Regions from separate parts of the Limosilactobacillus fermentum genome, predicted to be linked through region 3. Evidence: predicted binding sites of a transcription regulator. Region 3 holds the regulator's gene; each other region holds the start of a gene.
The links. Region 3 encodes Rex, which represses fermentation and respiration genes when NADH is low (regulators of the CRP and FNR family bind a similar motif). Its sites were predicted from a motif close to TTGTGAANTANTTCACAA; they were not measured.
Positions count from the first base shown of each region.

Region 1: the regulator Rex is predicted to act here: its motif matches at 3,342-3,359, upstream of FG166_RS08410 (class II fumarate hydratase).
Region 2: the regulator Rex is predicted to act here: its motif matches at 2,009-2,026, upstream of FG166_RS07225 (NAD(P)-dependent alcohol dehydrogenase).
Region 4: the regulator Rex is predicted to act here: its motif matches at 1,732-1,749, upstream of FG166_RS00205 (zinc-dependent alcohol dehydrogenase family protein).

Region 1 is NZ_CP040910.1:1,651,839-1,657,199, forward strand. It holds gene FG166_RS08400 (DASS family sodium-coupled anion symporter) at 1-481, opposite strand, end outside; gene FG166_RS08405 (flavocytochrome c) at 517-1,908, opposite strand; gene FG166_RS08410 (class II fumarate hydratase) at 1,918-3,306, opposite strand; partial or broken gene FG166_RS08415 (NADPH-dependent FMN reductase) at 3,689-4,302, shown strand; gene FG166_RS08420 (NADPH-dependent oxidoreductase) at 4,322-5,361, shown strand, end outside.
Region 2 is NZ_CP040910.1:1,440,613-1,445,973, forward strand. It holds gene apf (aggregation-promoting factor) at 1-458, opposite strand, end outside; gene FG166_RS07225 (NAD(P)-dependent alcohol dehydrogenase) at 867-1,937, opposite strand; gene FG166_RS07230 (uracil-xanthine permease family protein) at 2,146-3,483, opposite strand; gene FG166_RS07235 (SufD family Fe-S cluster assembly protein) at 3,635-4,507, opposite strand; gene nrdG (anaerobic ribonucleoside-triphosphate reductase activating protein) at 4,516-5,097, opposite strand; gene nrdD (anaerobic ribonucleoside-triphosphate reductase) at 5,042-5,361, opposite strand, start outside.
Region 3 is NZ_CP040910.1:442,607-447,967, forward strand. It holds gene FG166_RS02115 (ABC-F family ATP-binding cassette domain-containing protein) at 1-1,870, opposite strand, end outside; gene FG166_RS02120 (redox-sensing transcriptional repressor Rex) at 2,037-2,687, shown strand; gene groES (co-chaperone GroES) at 3,000-3,281, shown strand; gene groL (chaperonin GroEL) at 3,306-4,937, shown strand; gene FG166_RS02135 (APC family permease) at 5,077-5,361, shown strand, end outside.
Region 4 is NZ_CP040910.1:36,628-41,988, forward strand. It holds gene FG166_RS00195 (ABC transporter permease) at 1-21, opposite strand, end outside; gene FG166_RS00200 (TetR/AcrR family transcriptional regulator) at 1-547, opposite strand, end outside; gene FG166_RS00205 (zinc-dependent alcohol dehydrogenase family protein) at 704-1,714, opposite strand; gene FG166_RS00210 (Nramp family divalent metal transporter) at 1,992-3,572, shown strand; gene FG166_RS00215 (hypothetical protein) at 3,947-4,702, shown strand; gene thrS (threonine--tRNA ligase) at 5,018-5,361, shown strand, end outside.

The DNA.
Region 1 (5,361 bases), 680 kb from region 3:
GGGCCAAGGACTTAATGATTGGGTACAAGACCCCACCGGCCCGGGCGGTGTTGGACGGGGTGGCCGGGGCCATGATCAAGTCGACCCCAATTAAGGAATAGGCCAGCCCCAGCGTTTTCTTACCGAAGAGGCGGACGAAGTTAAGGGCGATTCGCCGTCCCAACCCGGTCTTGATAAAGCCCCGGGCGATGAAGAAGGCCATGGCAATCATCCAAATTGAGCTGTTCCCAAAGCCTAAGATCGCCTTATCCATCGGCAAGGTGCCGGTCAAAACGGTCAGGGCAAAGGCGAGAATTGAGACACCCCCGATTGGTAGGGGCCGGGTGATGCAGGCAATGATCGTCCCGACAAAGAGGGCGAACATGTGCCAGCCGGCCACGGGAACGGCCGCTGGCTTCATTGGCGTGAGCAGCCACAAAATGACCCCCACGATTACCGGCCAGATAAAGCCCCGGTAATTGACTTTTTCTAAATTCTTCATATTGATTTCTTCCTAATCAGTTCTCTTGTTTCTTACTATTTCTGACTTTGGTACAAGGCGACTTGTTGACCGGCTTGGCGCCCAAAGATCACGATTTCGGCGATCGAGTTACCCCCGACCCGGTTATTCCCGTGTAGGCCCCCGGCAACTTCACCGGCGGCAAACAGTCCCGGAATCACGTTCCCGTTGCCATCCAAGACCTCTGTATGGGTGTTGATGTGTAAACCACCCATCGTGTAGTGGATCGCTGGGGCAATGTGGATGGCGAAGAAGCCTGGCTTGGCGATGTCGCGGTCCATCCCGGTCGTCCGGCTAAATTCCTGGTCATCGTGGTCCTTGACCGCTTGGTTCCAGGTCGCCACCGTCTTTTTCAGGGTAGCTGGCGCCATGGAGAGTTTTTGGGCGAGCTCTTCGATGGTGTTGCCGGAAACCACTAGCCCCACCTTGTCGTAGAAGTCGACGGCCTTGGCCCGGTCACGGATCCCCTGGTCAAAGATCAGGTAAGCGGAGTGCTCCGGCAAAGCGGTGATGGCGTTGGAGACGATCTTACGGGTGTTTAACTCGTTGACGAAGCGTTGCCCCTTGGCGTTAACCAGGATTGCCCCTTCGCCCCGGACGACTTCACCAATCAAATAAACGTGCGGGTTATCTTGTTGAACGGTCGGGTGGACTTGAATCAAGTCCATTTGAACTAGCTGCGCCCCGACGTCTTCGCCGAGTTTCAGGCCGTCGCCGGTGGCCCCCGGTTGGTTAGTCGTCTTGTAATCAACCAGGTCTGGGCGGTAGCGCTTCATGTATTCCTTAGAAGCGCCGAAACCACCGGTCGCTAGGATAACGCTGTTGGCCGCGATCGTCTTGGTGCCGGCCGTGGTTTGGACTTCGACCCCGTTAACGGTCCCCTGATCGTCTTTTAACAACTTAGTGACCTTGGTCTGGTTGAAGACCGGGATTCCTTGTTGGCCAACCACCCGCAACAACTCGTTGACCAAGAATCCACCGATCGGGGCTAAGCTAGCCGGGCGGTGGGTCCGCATCACCGACATCCCCCCGGTGATCGTGACGTCTTCTAACTTGATGTCGTGATCGGCCAGCCAGTCAATCGCCAGGGCGGAGTGGTGAACGAAGTAACCCAAGAGGTCCTTATCGTTTAAACGACCGCCGTCTTGGTAGGTTTCCCGGTAAAAGGAGCCGACGTTATCGATCACCCCGTGCTTTAATTGGACGTTGGTTTCGGCGGCGTTCATCCCGGATGAGGCCCGGTTAGTGTTCCCACCTAAGCCTTCTTCTTTTTCAAGGACGACGGCTGAAAGCCCTAGTTCATGGGCTTGGATGGCGGCCGTCAAGCCGGCCCCCCCGGAACCAATGATCACCGTGTCGTAGCGGTCCTTTAACTCACTGGCCGGGCGTGGTTGAAATTTTTCTCCCATAATTTCCTCCTAATCTTGTTTGTCGACGTTGGTCATCTTTAACATGTCCATCCATTCGTCGTATTGTTCTTCGGTCACCTTGCCGGACTTCAAAGCGGCTTCTTTTAAAGTGGAGCCGGCCTTATCGGCGGCTTGGGCAATCTTAGCGGCGTCGTGGTAGCCGATATATGGCGACAGGGCGGTTACCGTCATCAAGGAGTTGTCCAAAAGTTCCTTCATCCGGGCGTCGTTGACCGTCAAGCCTGCAATCATCTTGTCGGCAAAGCCGGTGATCGTCCCGGTTAGGAGGTTGGCTGATTCCAAGAAGGCGTCGATCATCACCGGCTTGTAGACGTTCATTTCAAAATTCCCCTGGCTAGCGGCCATTGAAACGACCGTGTCGTTACCAAAGACCCGTAGTGACGCCATCGTTACTGCTTCGGCTTGGGTTGGGTTAACCTTCCCCGGCATGATTGAGGAACCCGGTTCGTTGGCCGGGATGTTTAATTCGCCGTAACCAGCCCGCGGACCGGAGGCCAAGAAGCGGACGTCTTGGGCAATCTTAAACATGTCGGCGGCCAGGGTCTTCAGGGCCCCGTGGACCACGTTTAAGCCGGAGTGGTTAGCCAAGCCAAAGAACTTGTTGGTCTTAACCGTAAATTCGTGTCCGTAAACGACGGAAACCTTTTCGGCGATCTTTTCCGGCATCCCCGGGGCCGCGTTTAAACCAGTCCCCACGGCCGTTCCCCCGATCGCCAGTTCCAATAGGGTCGGTTGGAGTTGCTTTAAGTAGTCCCGGTCGTGTTCTAAAGCGGCCACGTAACCAGAGACTTCTTGGCCAAAGGTTAACGGGGTGGCGTCTTGCAGGTGGGTCCGGCCAACCTTAACGACGTGCCAGTATTGTTCTTGTTTGGCCTTTAATTCGTCAATTAGGTGCTGGACGGCCGGCAGCAGCTGATCCAAGGCTTCCACGGCCACGATGTTCATCGCCGTTGGGTAGACGTCGTTGGAGGATTGACCCTTGTTAACGTCATCGTTTGGCAATACGGTGACGTCTGGATTCAAGCGCTTAGCCAGGTTGGCCACGACTTCGTTGGTGTTCATGTTGGTTTGGGTCCCGGAACCGGTTTGGTAAACCTTAAGTGGGAAGTCCTTGCGCAAGTCGTCATCGGGCAGGACTAAGAGTTGGTCAATCGCCTCGATGATCAACTTCCCCTTGGCCTCATCAATCTGGTTTAATTCCAGGTTGGCTTGGGCAGCGGCCTTCTTAATGTTGAGCAGGGCGCGGATGATGGCCAACGGCATGAACTGGCCGGTTGGGAAATTGTGGCGGCTCCGTTCCGTTTGTGGTCCCCAGAGGGCTTCTTGTGGGATTTGAACTGGTCCTAAAGTATCTTCTTCCGTCCGAAATTGTGACATATTCTTCAACCTCCAAGTGATTAATCCGATTGCATTTGTGAAAAGTTACACATTACTTAACGATTATACGATAATCCCCCCGCTCTCTTATAGTCAAACCCGCTAGTTATTATAAGGATTGATTATTATTAACGGTCCTGCACCCCGCTTAATTGATATTCATCAGCTTTAATCGGCCTATTTTTAGCGGGATTGTTAGCGCCTTCATTTATTTAAATTTTGTCTAATATCCGTAATTGCTTGCCAAATAGTGACGGCGAGCCACCCGTAACTTTCTAAATCAGGATCCCTGATTGATTTTATTCAAAAACTATGTCAAAATGGGGACGATTGTTAGCCCCTTAACAAGGTGACAAACACAGAAATGAGAGGATTTGATCATATGAAGCACTACATTGGGATTGCTGGAACCAACCGTCAAGGCTCCACCAACCGCCGCTTGTTGCAGTTCATCAAGGAACACTTCGCCGACAAGGCCGAAATTGAATTGATGGACATTGGTGGCCTGCCGGTCTTCTACAAGACCCCGGACCGCTCAGTTCCGGAACGGGTAACTGAAATGGCCAAGAAGATCGAAGCATCCGACGGGGTCATTATTTCCACCCCTGAATACGACCACGGGGTCCCGGCCGTTTTGATGAACGCCTTGGAATGGCTTTCTTACGGTGTGCACCCCTTTGCTGACAAGCCGGTAATGATTACCGGGGCGTCATACGGGATGCTTGGGACTTCCCGGGCCCAACTCTGATGCTACGCCAGATGCTGGACTCCCCGGAACTGTCCGCCCGGATCATGCCATCATCCGAATACATGGTGGGCCACTCCTTACAAGCCTTTGACGACGAAGGGAACCTCAAGGAAGGGGCCCTCGTCAACCGCTTGGACGGCTTATTCGCCGACTTCGACACCTTCGTCGACGTCAACAAGAACCTGGTCTATGACCGTGAACACGTGATGCAAGACATCCGCGTTTCCGACCTGAAGAACGACTTATAAACCAAGGAGGAACCTACGCATGAAGTTAGTTGGGATTGTCGGCTCCATCGCCGAAGATTCATACAACCGCAAATTAATGACCTTTATGGCCAACCGTTTCAATAACATCGCCGACATTGAAGTCGTTTCAATCAAGGACGTACCGATGTTTTCCGAAGACGACGACCAAACCAACGGGATGGCCGTTCAATACTTGAAGCACCGAATTGAAAACGCCGACGGGGTGATCATGGCCACCCCTGAACACAACCACACCACGACCGCCGCTTTGAAGTCGACAATCGAATGGCTGTCCTATAAGATCCACCCGTTAGAAGACAAGCCGGTCCTGATCATAGGGGCCTCTTACTTCACCCAGGGTTCTTCCCGGGCCCAATTGGACCTGCGCGAAATCTTGGAAGCCCCAGGGGTTAACGCCCTCGTGATGCCGGGGAACGAATTCTTGTTGGGGAACGTTCGCGACGCCTTTGACGACAACGGCAACTTAAAGGACGGCGGCACGATTAACCGTTTGAGCAACTTGTTGATCAAGTTCTCCAAGTGGGTCAACGTCTTGAAGGCCTTAAAGGGCCCAGAACCGGCCGACGCCTACAAGAATGAAGACCTGACTGCCTCCGGGAAGACTGACACCACTATCGAAGGGGTGAAGCCCGGTGACCCAGACTGGATTGAAAAGGCCGCTAAGTTGACCAACGCCGCTTCCGGCAAGGACTACGTTAAGCTCGACGCTGGGATCCTGACCGTTGACCAACTTAACTGGTTCTTAAAGTCGATCCCGGCCGAACTGACCTACGTCGACGACAACAACCAGTTCCTCTACTACAACCACAAGGCCCCGGCTGAAAAGATGTTTGCCTCCCGGACCCCGCAACAACCGGGTTCCCCGATGTCGGCCGTTCACCCGGACAAGCGGAATGTCCACGACCACGTTAAGCAAGTCATCCACACCCTACGGACCGGTAAGACCGACATGTTCCAACTGGCCGAACCAGTGGACAAGAAGAACGCTAAGTGGGTGGTTAACAACTACCAAGCCATTCACGACGAAGACAACATTTA
Region 2 (5,361 bases), 890 kb from region 3:
CTAGCGGCAGCGGCACTTTGGGCAGCGGCTTGACTAGCGGCAGCGGCACTTTGGGCAGCGGCTAAACTATCTGCGCTAGCTTGGTCAGAGGCAGTCGAACTTGCTTGGCTAGCGGCGGAGGCACTGTCGGTTTGGGCTTGGCTAGTTGAACTAGCGCTAGCGGACGGCAGTGAGGCCACTTGACTGGCGGTGGCCGAAGTAATTTCACCGTCATCTTTGATCACTAACTTTTGCCCGACGTAGATCAGGTTCTTGTTAGCGATGTTGTTGTTGGAGGCGAGCGTGTCAACGAAGGCATAATCGTGACCGAACTGGCAAGAAATTCCGGAAAGCGTGTCCCCACTCTTAACGGTGTAAATTGAATCGGCATTTGCGGACACCGTCGTTGCAACGGTTCCCAACGCAACGGCGCCGGCGACAGTTGCGGTAAGTTTCAAGGCTTTCTTATTGAGCTTCATTAAAATGAATCCTTTCTTTCGTATCAGTATTTGTTCGTCGTTCCTATGCTGATTACTATACCCGCCTTTTGTTACCGCGCAGTGACAAGCAGTTCTCAATCGGCCGCCACTTTGTAACTTTCCGTAACAAGCTTAATTCAAACGGCAACGCCCGTTCGGGGTTCGAGGCCATGGAGGCGTATAGGTTGACCACCCTTTTCACCTCGGTCCCCCGCCCGTTTGGTTTTTGTAACATTTCACCCCAGTTTGGCGCCAAAATTTTTCCCAATTCCCCCTCGTTAAGTGAAAATCCCCGGTTTTTCGCCGTTTTTGTTACATTGCCGTAATCTGCAACAAAGGACCCCCTGAACTAAAAACAGCGGCTGGGCAAACCCCAACCGCTGTTTCTACTAAATAAAGGTGTTGAAATTAGTCGATGTCGTTGCAGATTACGACCGGCTTGATTAAGTCAGCCGGCTTGTGGTGCATCAGTTCGATGGCGTCCGGAATCTTCTCGAAGCCTTCGAAGCGGTGGGTGATCATCAGTGATGGATCGATCCGGCCGTTTACGACTAGTTGAGCTAGCTTTTCCATTCGCAAGCGGCCACCAGGCATCAGGCCACCGTGGATGGTCTTGTGACCCATCCCAACGCCCCAGTCACCGGCGTTGAAGACCACGTCGTCGTGACCATTTAGGTAGTTGACGTTCCCAATTGAACCACCCGGCTTGAGCATCCGGACGGCTTCTTCAAAGGTATCGGCGGCGTTCCCACCGGCGATCAGGACCTTGTCGACCCCTTGGCCGTTAGTGGCTTCTAGGATTTGGTCGGAGATCCGGCCGTTGTGGTAATCCACGATGTCGGTTGCCCCGTACTTCTTGGCCACTTCGACCGTCTTTTCCCGTGAACCAACCGCAAAGACGCGGCCGGCACCGTGGAGCACCGCCCCGCGCAGGGCCATCAAACCAACCGGTCCGATCCCGATCACGGCCACGGCGTCCCCAAAGGTTACGCCCGCTATTTTGGAAGCGTGGAGGCCAGTTGGGATCATGTCGGAAAGCATGCAGGCTTCCGCCGGGTCGATTTCCTTTGGTAAGAGGGCCAGGTTCCCGTCGGCGTCGTTAACGTGGATCCGGGTGGAGAAAACCCCATCCTTAATGTTGGAGAACTTCCAGCCACCCAACATCCCGTCGGAGTCAGTAGCGTAGCCGGCTTGGGAGTAAACGTCGGACCAGTTCGGCGTGATTGCCGGAATCAAAACCCGGTCACCAACCTTGAAGTCCTTGACTTCGCTACCGACTTCCACGATCTCCCCGCAGGCTTCGTGGCCGAGGATCATGTTCTCCCGCGGCCCTAAAGCGTCTTCGAAAACGGTGTGGAGGTCAGAGGTACACGGGGCAACGGCGAGCAGCCGCACCAGGGCGTCACGACTCCCCACCTTCGGATCTTCTTTTTCAATAAAGCCCGTCTTGCTCGGGCCCAGCATTGCAAAACCTTTCATGCTACTAATTACTACCTTTCGGATTAATATACGTTGGTTTCGGCATATATCAGTCGATAATTAAAGCCCGTTTGTTAACTTTTTAACATATTTTATTAATAATGGTGCAGCACCCTTATATCAACGTTGACCACGAAAACACCCCCACCATTTAGCGACCAAGTGATCGTCAAATCGTGAGGGTGGTGAATTTTTCTACAAAATTAAGTTAGGCTAACTTGTTGTGCCGTGACGGCATCAAGAGGTTCAAGACAATCGCCGTGATCGCCGCTACCGCGATCGGTGACCCCAGTAAGTATTGGATCATTTGTGGGGCCGCGTTGGTTACCTTGCTTGGCAAGAGGACCAGGGCCAAGGTCAAAATGATCGGTAAGCCGATGATGTACAGGTCGGATTCGCCGGTTTGTTGCTGGCGAATGACGTTCAACCCGTTGAGCATGATCGTCACGGTGATGATCGCAAAGACCCCCCCGATTACCGGCGCCGGAATTGCCGCCAAGAAGGCGGACAACTTGGCGAAGAAACCCAAGACGATAAACCAGCTCCCGGCGGCGATGAAGACCCGCTTGGAGGCGACCCCGGTGATGGAGATCACCCCGGCGTTGGTCGAGTAACCAGTTACCGGCGTCGTTCCGGCCAGGGCGGCTACTAAACAGGAGAGTCCTTCGCCGATGATCCCGTGGTTCCACTGGCGACTCGTAATCTTGTGGTTGGTAACGGCCCCCATCGCAAACCAGGTCCCGGTCGTTTCCGTGGTCAGGATGGCGTAGATGATGATGAAGGTCAGAATCGAAGTTAGGTTAAAGGAAATCCCCCAGTGTAGCATCGTCCGTTGTGGGAAGGAGAACCAAGCCGAATCGGCCACCGACTTCCAATCAAAGCGGCCCATCGAAGCGGACACCAGTGTCCCCACCAGGAGGGCGATCACGATCGAACCGGTCTTAAACAGCTTTTGCACCCGCGGGAAGCGAATCGAAATCGCCACGCAAATTAAGAGGGTGAGGGCCGTAATGGAGGCCAGTTCGATGTTTTGGTAAATGTTACCCGTCGCCTCAAAGATGTTGTCGTTTAAGGCCGAGGGGATCAAAGACAGGCCCACGCAGGTGATGATCGTTCCGCCGACCACCGCCGGCACCAGGGTGTTGATGATCTTTTGAAAGGCCCCGGATAAACCGAGCAAGACTAAGACGATCGCCCCGACCACGAGGGCACCCAGCAGGGTTGCCATCCCGTTGCCCTTCAGGCCTCCCGACGCCATGACGACCCCAGCGGCGGCCCCCAGCGGCACAAAGGACGGCCCCTGCGAAACCGGCATCTTCATAAAGAAGCAGGTTTGCAAAATCGTCCCGATCCCGGCCGCCAGGAAGGTCGATTGCAACAGCCCCGTTGAATCGGCGGCCCCCATCGCCATCATCCCGGCTAAAATGATCGGCGGCACGTAGACATCCATCGCCAGGACGTGTTGCAACCCTAGTAAGGTCGCCTCGCCAGCCGGCACCGGATCGTCCGGGCCAACAATCAGTGAACTCTCAACTTGATTTTCCATTTTCTCTCTCTTTCCGCAGCGAACTTGCTGCCCTTTGCTTAGGTAATGTTAAGATTTTAGCACCTCCATTCCCTAATGTAAATATGATTGTTCGCCTAAAAAAGCATTTACCCCATTGTTCGGAGGTAAATGCTTTTACATAGTTCGGATTTTAATGGAAGCGCTGACTGACCCGGTCGACCATGATCCGTGGGGCGGTGGCCGCTAGGGCCTTCACTAAGGCCGTTGGGTCGGCGAAGGCTCGCTGGCTAAATTGGACCCCCGCCGCCGGGCCGGCCGTCTTAAAGTGCGGCTCAATCTGCGGGAAGCTGTCCTCATCGACCAGGCTAAGGAGTTGGTAGTCTGCTTGCGCCCCCTGTCCGTCCAGCCAGTTGGTCAACCGGGTGACCTGGGCCGGGTGGCTACCTAAAACCGTCGTCACCGCTAACTGGCTGTACTGGGCCTGGTAGCAAGCCACCACTTGGCGGCTCACCCGGGCCCCGAAGTCACTGAGCTGGTAGAAGTTAACGTGGGCTCGTTCCCCCAGTAGCAATTCCGTGGCGTGAAAGGACGGCTTGGTGGTCGCCATTGGCTGGTCGTCAATGATCGTCACCGTCGCCCCCGCCCCCACCAAGATCAAATCGTGAACATTGGGGTGGGAATGTTCCCCGGCCAGCACGACCGGCGCCGGGCGTTCGGTTCCGTCGGGGACGTACAAGAAGCGCCCCCCGTTTAACAGGGCTAAGTGGGCGGCGTTTTCCTGGTTACCCTGCCAAGCAAGGGCCTTTTCCATTAGGTTTTCTTGCAGGAGTTCACTGAATTGGGGCGCCACGTTCAAGAGCGGTTGTTCCACTAGGTCGCCGACCCCCCGACTGGTCCCTTGTTCAACACCTAAGTCGGGGTCGGTTTGCCAGTCGGCTAACAAAGCCGGGGCGCCGGCCGCCAGGCGGTCAAACAGCCGCAAAGCAAGCTGGCGTTTCTGGCCTAGCCACGGGGCGGTCTGGGCGCTGGCCCGTTCAACCAAAGCAATTAATTCGTCGTTCATAAGGCCCCCTAGTGCACCAGCTTATCCCAGATAACGACTTCCCCGGTTGCCAAGGACTTAGGGACGTCAATGATCCGCTGGTTGGAACTCCCCCGAAACTGAAGGGTCAGGTCCTTTTTGGCCAACAAGAAGCGCCCGTCGACCAGGATATCGATCAAGGACAGCATCTCCAGTTTGTCTGCGGAATCTTGTAACAGCTCTTCCCAGGTGTAACCCGACCACGACCAGATGTCTTTTTGGTGGCCAAATTCCTGGCGGACCCGCTTAATCAATTTCAAGCAGACCTGGGTGTTTAAAAAGGGCTCCCCGCCCAAGAGGGTCAGCCCTTGGACGTAGTCGTGACCCAGGTCTTCGATGATCTGATCTTCCAATTCTTGCGTGTAGGGGGTGCCATAGTGGAAGTTTTGGGCCGCCTTGTTGTAGCAACCCGGGCAGTTAAAGAGGCACCCGGACACGTAAAGGCTGCACCGAACCCCTTCCCCGTCGACGAAGTTAAAGGGTTTGTAATCGGCGATGTATTGTTGTGAATGGTCCTTAGCGAGCCATTCTTTGGGCATCGGATTGTTTGGCTCTCTCAAACGCTGCGGCATGCTTAATCATTCCTCCTGTCATGTGCTTAGCCCGGTGGATAATTTCCTCGTGGCGCCCGTGGACCATTGGCCGTTGCTGGGGGTTACCTAAGTAGCCACAGGTCCGCTTGACCACGTCACAGGTCGCCGGATCGTGGTTACCACAATTAGGGCACTTGAAGCCCTGGGCGGTCGCTTCGAATTCGCCCTTAAAACCGCATTCAAAGCACTGGTCGATGGAAGTGTTGGTTCCCAGGTAACCGACGTGATCGTAGGCCCAGTCCC
Region 3 (5,361 bases):
GGGCGTCGAGCTCTTTTTGCAGGTCGGTCAGTTTGCCGATGTCGGTCGCCACGTCCGGGTCGGCCATCTGGGTTTCAACTTGCTCTTGTTGTTCGCCCAACTGGTTCATCTGTTCTTCAAGGTCAGCAACGGTCCGTTGCAACTTACGGCGGGCCTTTTGGGCTTCTTTGCTTTGTTGGTAGGACTGTTGGGCAGCGGAACCAGCCTTGGGGGCCCTTTTTTGGTCCGGGGTGGTTGAATCGTCGGCGCTGGCTTGTTCTTGTTCGGTGACCGCCCGTAGGTAATCATCGTAATCCCCCTGGTAGCGGGTAATGCCGTCTTTTTGCATTGCTAAAACATCGGTAGCTACCTGGTTGATGAAGTAGCGGTCGTGGGAAATGAAGAGGACGGTACCGTCGAAATCGTTAATCGCCCCTTCTAAGACCTCGCGACTGTCAATGTCCAAGTGGTTAGTCGGTTCGTCAAGGATCAAGAAGTTAATCGGTTCAAAGGAGAGCTTAGTCAGCTCCAAACGGGCCTTTTGTCCCCCTGACAGGTCGCTGACGTGTTTGTAGACGTCGTCACCAACGAATAAAAAGGAGCCCAAAAGGTTGCGGATCTGGGTTTCATCAATTTCGGGGTGGTCGTCCCAGACCTCGTCTAAGACCGTCTTTTCCGGGTGAAGCTGCTGTTGTTCCTGGTCGTAGTAACCAATGTCTAGGTTAGCGCCGAACTTAATCGTCCCCGCGATCGCCGGCATCTTTTTTAGCAGTGTCTTTAACAGGGTTGACTTACCGATCCCGTTGGGGCCAATGATCCCGATGCGTTGGCCCTTGCGTTCGTTAAAGGTGAGGGGACCAGCTAAAACGGTGTCTTGGTAGCCAATTTTGAGGCCTTCGACGTCTAGGACCTCGTTGCCACTCTCCTTTTGGGAGCTAAAGGAGAAGTGGATGGACTTGTCATCGGTTTGGGGGCGTTCCATGCGTTCCATTTTTTCTAATTGGCGGCGCCGAGCTTGGGCGCGCTTGGTGGTGGAGGCCCGCACTAGGTTCTTATTAACGAAGTCCTCAAGCTTGGCAATCTCTTTTTGTTGTTGTTCGTAATGCTTCATTTCCGTTGCCAAGCGGGCGGTCTTGTTTTTAACGAAGGCCGAGTAGTTTCCCGTGTAGTGGTGGAGGGTTTGGTTATCGAGGTCGTACACTTCGTTGACCACCCGGTCTAAGAAGTAACGGTCGTGGGAGACAATTAAAAGGGCGCCCGAGTAGCCCTTTAAGTAGTCTTCTAACCAGGTTAACACCCCCATGTCCAAGTGGTTGGTCGGTTCGTCTAAGATCAGTAGCTGGGGGGCTTGTAAAAGGATCTTGGCTAGAGCCAGCTTGGTTTTTTGTCCCCCGGATAAGGAGTTGACGGGGCGTTGGTAGCTTTCTTCTTCAAAGCCAAAACCGGTCAAAACGCCGCGCATCCGGGAGTCAATCTCAAAGCCCCCCGCCTCTTGGAACTGCTCTTGCAGGCGGTCGTAATCCCTTAAGATTTCTTGGTAGCGGTCGGTGGTTGAATCAACCGTTGCCAACTGCCCTTCTAAGTGGTGAATTTCAGCTTCCATTTTGTGGAGGGGACCAAAGACGGTGTCTAATTCCGCCCAGATCGAGTTCTGGCTGTCAAGGCCCTGATCCTGGGCTAGGTAGCCAATGGAAAGTCCCTTGGCCTTGGTGATGGTTCCCTCGTCGGGCTGGGTGATCCCGGCAATCATCTTTAAGAGGGTCGTCTTCCCAGCTCCGTTACGGCCAACGAGGGCGACGCGGGCATGATCAACGACCTGGAGGTTAATATTGTGAAATAAGACGTCGGCGCCAAACCGGCGGAGGACATCGTTAGTTTGAAGTAACAACATGAGTGGTGATCCTTTTCCTATTTTAGCTACTTCAAAGTGTAGCATAGTTTATCTTAAAACCGAAAAAATAACCAAAAAGTAATGAATGTTAGTTCACAAACAAACTAGAGGTTGTTAGAATGAGTAAGGAATAATATTTCACAATCAAAGAAATGGAGGAATTATTATGCCAAATCGTAAAATTCCCCGTGCCACGGCTAAGCGCTTACCCGTTTATTACCGGTACCTAAACGTTTTATTGAACGCTAATAAGCACCGGGTGTCGTCGACGGAACTTTCCGAAGCAGTTCAGGTGGACTCTGCCACGATCCGGCGGGACTTTTCCTACTTCGGTGAGCTCGGAAAGCGGGGGTACGGCTACGACGTCGAAAAGTTGTTGAACTTTTTCAAGGGGATCTTGAAGCAAGACAAGTTAACCAGCGTCGCCCTAGTGGGGGTCGGTTCCCTAGGGTCGGCCCTGATGAACTACAACTTCCACCAGAGCACCAACCTGCGGATTTCAGCGGCCTTTGACCCTAAGGAATCCCTGGCGAACACGGTCAAGAGCGGGATTCCGGTTTACCCGGTCGAAGACATGAAAAAGCAGATTAAGGAGCAACAAATCGACGCCGTTATTTTGACGGTGCCGGGTTCGGAATCGCAAGCGGTCACCGACCAACTGGTTGAAGCCGGGGTTCACGGGATCCTGAACTTTACGCCAGTCCGCCTGTCCGTGCCAAAGGACGTGCAGGTTCAAAACATCGATTTAACCAATGAGTTGCAAACACTGATCTACTTCATTGAAAGCAACAAGGTTACGACCGACGACGAAGATTAATCCGAAGAGAGTGGAAAATAACTTCCGCTGCGGGTCGGATGTAAGAGCGCATCGTTCTTCGGCCTGCTTAGGCACTAGACCTGCGGTGATTGGCCACTTTTTCTGTCTAACATTCGGATATACAGCAAGGAGGCTGGGAATTCCCAGCCTCTTTTTTGTTTGGTCAAAATTAGTCAAAGTTTTTGGTTGCATTCCGGGGGAAAGGTGTTATATTAGAATATGTAATTAGCACTTGAGGGGGTTGAGTGCTAGCAGAGTGCTCGTCCCCGTGCTAACCACTAATCATTGACTTGAAATAATGGAGGGATAACCATGTTAAAACCATTAGGAGATCGTGTCATTTTAAAGGCGCAAGAAGAAGAACAAACCGTTGGGGGGATTGTTTTAGCCTCCAACGCTAAGAACAAGCCAACCACTGGGGTGGTAGTGGCCGTTGGACAAGGTCGCACGCTGGATAATGGCCAAGTGGTGGCGGTCGCCGTTAAGGAAGGCGACAAGGTCTTGTTTGACAAGTACGCCGGCAACGAAGTGGAATACGATGGTGAAACCTACCTGGTTGTCCACGAAAAGGATTTAGTTGCGGTTGTTGACTAAGAAATTCAATGAGGTGAGATAAAGATGGCAAAGGAATTAAAGTTCTCAGAAGACGCACGGAGCGCAATGCTGCGTGGGGTTGATAAGTTAGCAGACACCGTCAAGACGACGATTGGGCCAAAGGGACGTAACGTGGTGTTGGAACAAAGTTACGGCTCCCCGACGATCACTAACGACGGGGTAACGATCGCTAAGAGCATTGAATTAGAAGACCACTTCGAAAACATGGGGGCTAAGCTGGTTTCCGAAGTTGCTTCTAAGACTAACGACATTGCCGGGGACGGGACCACGACGGCCACTGTTTTAACCCAAGCAATTGTGACCGAAGGAATGAAGAACGTGACCGCCGGCGCTAACCCAGTGGGCATTCGGCGCGGGATTGAAAAGGCGACGGCCGCAGCCGTTGAAGGCCTGAAAAAGATGAGCCACGACGTTAAGACCAAGGACGACATCGCTCAAATCGCCTCCATTTCCGCTGCTAACAAGGAAGTTGGTAAGTTGATCGCCGACGCCATGGAAAAGGTTGGTAACGACGGGGTCATCACGATTGAAGATTCCCGTGGGGTTGATACTAGCGTTGACGTGGTTGAAGGGATGAGCTTTGACCGTGGTTACATGTCCCAATACATGGTAACCGACAACGACAAGATGGAAGCCAACCTGGACAACCCGTACGTTTTGATTACGGACAAGAAGATCTCTAACATTCAAGACATCTTGCCACTACTCCAATCTGTTGTTCAAGAAGGGCGCGCCCTGTTAATCATTGCTGATGACATCACTGGTGAAGCACTGCCAACCCTTGTGTTGAACAAGATTCGGGGAACCTTCAACGTAGTTGCCGTTAAGGCCCCAGGCTTTGGTGACCGTCGCAAGGCTCAATTGGAAGACATCGCCGTTCTGACTGGTGGGACCGTGATTTCCGACGACCTTGGTATGCAATTGAAGGACGCTACGATTGACCAACTTGGTTCTGCTAACAAGGTTACGATAACCAAGGACGCTACCACGATCGTTGATGGCAGTGGCAACAAGGAAGCCATTGCAGAACGGGTTGACCAAATCAAGAAGGCGATTGCCGAAACGACCTCTGACTTTGACAAGGAAAAGCTCCAAGAACGGCTCGCTAAGTTAGCCGGTGGGGTGGCCGTTGTTAAGGTTGGGGCCGCTACCGAAACCGAACTCAAGGAAAAGAAGTACCGGATCGAAGATGCCTTAAACGCCACCCGGGCCGCCGTGCAAGAAGGCTTTGTTCCTGGTGGTGGAACGGCACTGGTTAACGTTATCCCTGCCTTGGACGAAGTGGAAGCATCCGCAACTGGCGACGAAGCAACCGGGATTAAGATTGTGAAGGCGGCTCTGGAAGCCCCAGTTCGTCAAATCGCCGAAAACGCCGGTTTGGAAGGTTCCGTGATCGTTAACCAGCTGAAGCAAGAAAAGCCGGGAGTTGGTTACAACGCCGCTGATGACAAGTTTGAAGACATGGTCGCTGCCGGAATTGTTGACCCAACGAAGGTCACCCGCTCGGCCCTGCAAAACGCAGCTTCCGTTTCCGCCCTCCTCTTGACGACGGAAGCCGTTGTTGCCGACAAGCCACAACCCGCTGACGCTGCACCACAAGCACCAGTAGCCGGTGGTATGGGCGGCATGATGTAATTTGAAAATTAATTTTTGGGAGGTGAGTGACCGGAGCTGTGGCTTCGGGCACCCACCTTTTTTGCGTAGAAACGGTGGTATTCGGTTCACCCGGGGTGTAGAATAGCTGTTGACTTATTTTTAAGAGGAGACAAATTTTATGTGGCGCTATCTTAAACGTGTCTTGATCGGGAAACCATTAAAGACGCTTGACGAGGGCCAGTCGCACTTGACGAAGTTTAAGGCTTTGGCCATGCTTTCGTCCGACGCCCTTTCGTCAGTGGCCTACGGTACCGAACAGATTACCACGGTTTTAGTAACCCTTTCGACGGCCGCCATCTGGTATTCCTTACCGATTGCCGGCATTGTTTTAGTTCTGTTGTTAGCAATTACCTTGTCTTACCGGCAAATCATCCACGCTTATCCGAGCGGTGGGGGCGCCTAC
Region 4 (5,361 bases), 410 kb from region 3:
CTCTTTGATTGCTAGAAACATCTTCGGTTTCCCCCTCTTTTAAAAGGACCCGCAAGACACGTTCCAACCGTTTCAAAATCAAATCTTCGTTTTCCGGATCCACGAGGCACTCCTTGATGCTTTCGTGAATTAGCATCATGGCTGACCACCGTTGATCATCCATCATTGCCTTAACCTTGGCCGGTAAGGGATCGGGTAGCAACCCCTCGTTGGCCGTGTAGTGCAAAACAAAGAAGTTACGCAGGCTGCCAGACGTGTCAGCGAGGTCGCGCACCCGTTGGATGTATTCCGTAGCCGTCTGTAGGTGACGGCGCTTCATATCATCCCGGCTCCCCAGCTTGGCAGCCAGCAGGTGGTACATGTAGGAATAGGCGTCCGTGAGATTGTCAAAGTACTTGTAAAAGGCCCCCCGGGCAATCTGGGCATCCTTAACGATGCGGGCCACTTGGGCCGTTGCCAGGGTGTGGTTGCTGAACTCGTTTAACAGGGCGGCTTCAATCCGTTGCCGTTTTTCATCTGGAAGATTAGTAAAGGTTGAACTTGGCATCTTTTCGTCCACTTCTTTCTCATAGTGACACCGTGTCACTCGATTAAGGCCATTCTAATCGCGAGGTGACACCGTGTCAACTTTTTTAATAAAAATAGGAGGGTCCCGTTACGGAACTCTCCTAATTCTACTATAGATTTGCGTTAATGCCAGGGGTTAGGCTTCTTCGCCACCAACCTTAACGATCGCCTTGGAAACCTTGCCTAACTTACCGGAAACAAAGTCTTCCACCTGGGTGAATTCCAGTTCGTGGGAGAACAGCGGCAGTGGGTCCACCTTGCCACTGGCCAAGAGGGCAATTGAGTCTTCAAAGGTGTACGGGTTGATGAAGGCCCCTTGAATGGTCAATTGCTTTTGGAAGACGTCGTAAGTGTTAACGGAGAACTTGTCGTCCGGGTTCCCGACCCCAAACATCAGGACTTGGGCGCCCCGGGCCGCCGCAGCCAATGCTTGTTCTTGGGTCGCCGGGGTCCCAACGGCTTCCACGACGATGTCAAAGGCGGCTTCTGGCAGTTCTTCTTTAGTCGTGTTGATCGTCTTGACGCCAAAGTGTTCGCGGTTGTTGGCCAATTTTTCTTCGGAGCGGCCGGCCAGGATAACTTCGTGAATCCCCCGAGCCTTTAAAATTTGGGCGAAGAGTTGTCCTTCAAACCCGTCCCCTAACACGAGGGCCTTTTGGTACGGGTGGGTGGTCAAAAGGTCAACCCCGTGCATGGCACAAGAGATTGGTTCCACAACGGCCGCCGCCTTCAAGGAAACGTTGGCTGGCACTGGGTAAACCACCTTGGCCGGCGCCGTGAAGTATTCTTCAAAGCCCCCATCACGGGTCACCCCAACGGCGTCTAGGTGTTCACACAATTCTGGGCGTTGGGTCCGACAGTACTTGCACTGCCCACAGTAGATGTTCGGGTCCACCGTTACCCGGTCGCCAACCTTAACGTTAGTGACGTTTGCGCCAACCTTGGCAACGACCCCGGAGTTTTCGTGACCTAAAACAATGGGTGGAACGGCGGAAGCAGAACCCGGCAACCCTGCGTAAAGGGCCTTGTCGGTCCCACAAATTCCGGCGAACGCGGTGTGAACTAAAACTTCGTCTGGTTTGATTTCGGGAACCTCGTAGTCTTGGACTGCCAGATCCTTAATCCCTTGTAATACCAATGCCTTCATCGTAAAATCCTTCTCTCTTGTGAATTTAATAACTTTATGGTGATTAGTATATTCAACCATTTAGCCAAAGTCAACCGGTTGACATATGTTTTTTTGTGAAATTATTTCCTTACCCCCACCAACCAGAAAAGAGGTTTGAAAGCGGCTCCTTTTAGCACCCGCTAAATCCCGTCATTACGCCAATCTTATGTTGCACAAATCACTTTTTTATGCTAACCTAACAAAGGTGTTCCGGGAAGTTAATTAGAAAGCTCGCTGAACATTTAAAACCATAATCATGAGGGGAGGATTTGGCGTGGATAACACAAAGAATCAACACCGTAAGCTGCGCTTAATTGAACACGCAAACGGTAAATCACTAGAAGAAATTAACGGGACGGTTGAGGTCCCACATGGCAAGGGCTTTTTTAGGACCCTGTTCGCCTACTCTGGTCCCGGGGCACTCGTTGCCGTGGGGTACATGGATCCCGGTAACTGGTCAACTTCGATCACCGGGGGCCAATCGTTTCAATACACCTTAATGACGACCATCCTGATCTCAAGTTTGATTGCGATGTTGTTACAGTACATGGCTGCCAAACTTGGGATCGTAAGCCAGATGGACCTCGCGCAGGCCATCCGCGCCCGTACAGGGAAGGCCCTTGGGGTGATTTTGTGGTTAATGACCGAGTTAGCCATCATGGCGACTGACATTGCCGAAGTTATCGGGGCGGCGATCGCCCTGAACTTGCTCTTCCACATTCCGTTAGTCTTAGCGGTCTTCATCACCGTCTTAGACGTCTTGGTGCTCTTGTTATTGACCAAGATCGGTTTCCGGAAGATCGAAGCGATCGTGGCCTGCTTGATCCTCGTGATCTTAGCGGTCTTCGCCTACCAAGTTGCCCTGTCCCACCCCGACTGGGCCGGCGTCTTCAAGGGCTTGCTCCCGACTAAAGAAGCGATCGCCAAGGAACCAGTGGTGGGCGGAATTTCCCCGCTGACCGGTTCGCTGGGGATTATCGGGGCGACCGTGATGCCCCACAACCTGTACCTACACTCCGCCATTTCCCAAACGCGTAAGATTGACCACACTAACGCTGAAGACATCAAGCAAACGGTTCGCTTCACCGCTTGGGACTCTAACATTCAATTAACCCTGGCCTTCTTCGTCAACGCCCTCCTGTTGATCATGGGGGTAGCCGTCTTCAAGAACGGTGCCGTCCAAGATTCTTCCTTCTTCGGCTTGTACGATGCCTTAAACAACACTGACATGTTAAGCAACGGCCTCTTGATCGCCGTGGCCAAGTCCGGGGTCTTATCAACTTTATTTGCCATCGCCCTGTTGGCTTCCGGGCAAAACTCCACCATTACCGGGACCCTGACTGGTCAGGTCATCATGGAAGGGTTTGTCCACATGAAGATGCCACTGTGGGCCCGGCGCCTGATCACCCGGCTTTTATCGGTGGTTCCTGTCTTGGTCTGCGTGGCAATGACGGCGCACGAATCAACCATTGATCAGCACGCCTCGTTAAACATACTGATGGAAAACTCCCAGGTCTTCTTGGCCTTCGCCCTTCCATTCTCGATGCTGCCACTGTTAATCATGACTAACAGCGACACCGAAATGGGCCAGTTCAAGAACTCGCTGTGGGTCCGGGTCCTCGGCTGGATTTCGGTCATCGGTTTAACCTTCTTAAACCTCTACAACCTGCCGCAAACCTATGAAGGCTTCGGCATTTGGTCCAAGGGGCTATCCGACGTCTTAGCTTGGATCTCGATCGTGGTCATCGTGGTTCTGTTAGCTTGGACTTGTTTCGAATTAATCCGGGGTGACCGGCGCCTAGCGGCCGAACGCGAAAAGCACACCTGGGAAAAATAAGGGAAGTGCGATCCAACCATTGGACTTAGCCACTAGGCCGGCGACGTTATCTTAACAATCAACAATAAGGGAGTAGCAAATAGCCCGTTAGGTAGGTTATTTGCTACTCCCTTGATCTTTCTTAATTACTTTTAATCTTTCCTTACCCGCCCTTCACACCTTTTTCATTACCCGGCGGTATATTATAACCATCCTCAATTGATTTTTCTTCTTCGTCAACGAAGCCTGTCTCCTCCCAATCGTTTCGGCTTCGCTGACACCCAAAGCCCACGGGAATTCTTTTCCGCGGGCTTTCCTTTTGCAATCCGCCTTTCGTGTTATAATACGAAAAGATCCATCACGTGTGCTAAATTATTAGCCCTAAATAATGAGAGGTGACGACTTTGAATAACAATCACGACGATGAACAACAGCATTTATCGCGCGTCGAACTCTACGATACCAAAAAGAGTCATCGCACGAATTCAAAACGCCGTAAGCCCCGCCGCCGGGGACCGAAGAAGCCGGGCTTTTTCGCTAGTCTCTTTGGGGGCCCACGGCGGCCGAAACGGCCAAAGCGCCGGCGCCCGGTAGCCCCAATGGCCACCGCCGCCAACCGCAAGGGGCCTAACCGACGGCCTAAAAAGCCCGTTAGCAAGCAAAAGAAACTCTTCCGCTTGGCGTTGGGCATCTTGCTGGCCATCCTGGTGGTCATGATCGCCGTTTTCGTGGTCAAGCAACAAAACCCGGTTAACACCAGCTCCGACGAAATCTCGACTTCTTCAAGCTCTAAGTCCAGTTCACACAAGAAGAAGAGTAGCAGCAAGAAGTCCTCGAGTTCTTCTTCTACCGACTACCAGGAAACCTACACCTACTCATACTCTAAACCGGAATCGAGTTCTTCTTCCGTGTACTCCTCCGGTTCCTCTGCTTCTAGCAGTAACGATAACCAGTCGACTTACACCAACACCACTAACACTAATACCTACGGGTACGGTAACAATGGCGGAACGGGAACTGGTAGTAATGGCAGTACCGGTGATAGCAATGGTTCTGATAGTGGCAATAGTGGCAATAGTGGCAGCACTGATAAAAATGGCTCTGACACTACCACCCAAAACGGACCCCAAGGTGGCACGGCAAACCAATAAAACTAAGCCACGCCTTGACATGCCCCTTGAGCATGCTATAATCGTTTCAAATGCGGGATACGCCTAACTACAAGCGGTAAACCAGGGAAGGGTGCCATGGCTGGAAGCACCTTTACACGGAGTAGTTAAGGTACCACCCCATTTCTTGCCCCCCGAAATAAGGGGGACCGGGTCGTGCCCGTTACCACACCATAGAGAGGATTTTAAATCCTGAAGATGGGTGGAACCACGCTGAAGTTGTTATTTTCAACGTCCCTAACGTTGCCAAAGTGGGTAGCGTTAGGGGCGTTTTTTTATTCCAAAGGAGGAGTTTACATGCCACAAGTTGCCATCATGTTACCAAACGGGACCGTTGAAAAGGTCGACCGTGAATCAAAGGAAAGTTTAGACGCCCTGCGCCAAGTCGCCGCCCTCTTACTCAAGGCTGCCTTGCAAGACCAATTCAAGGGAATCCGCCTCGGGGAAGCCGTTGCCGAAGAAGACCAATTCTTCGTTGACTCCGATAAGGACAACCAACAAGTCTCCGCTGACGAATTGGAAGGCTTGGAAAGAGCCGTTAAGAAGTTAGCCAAGGAAAACCTCAAGATCGAACTGGTCAAGGTCAGCGTTGACGACGCCGTTAAGGCCGTTGAAGGTGACCAATTCTCCAGCGAACTACT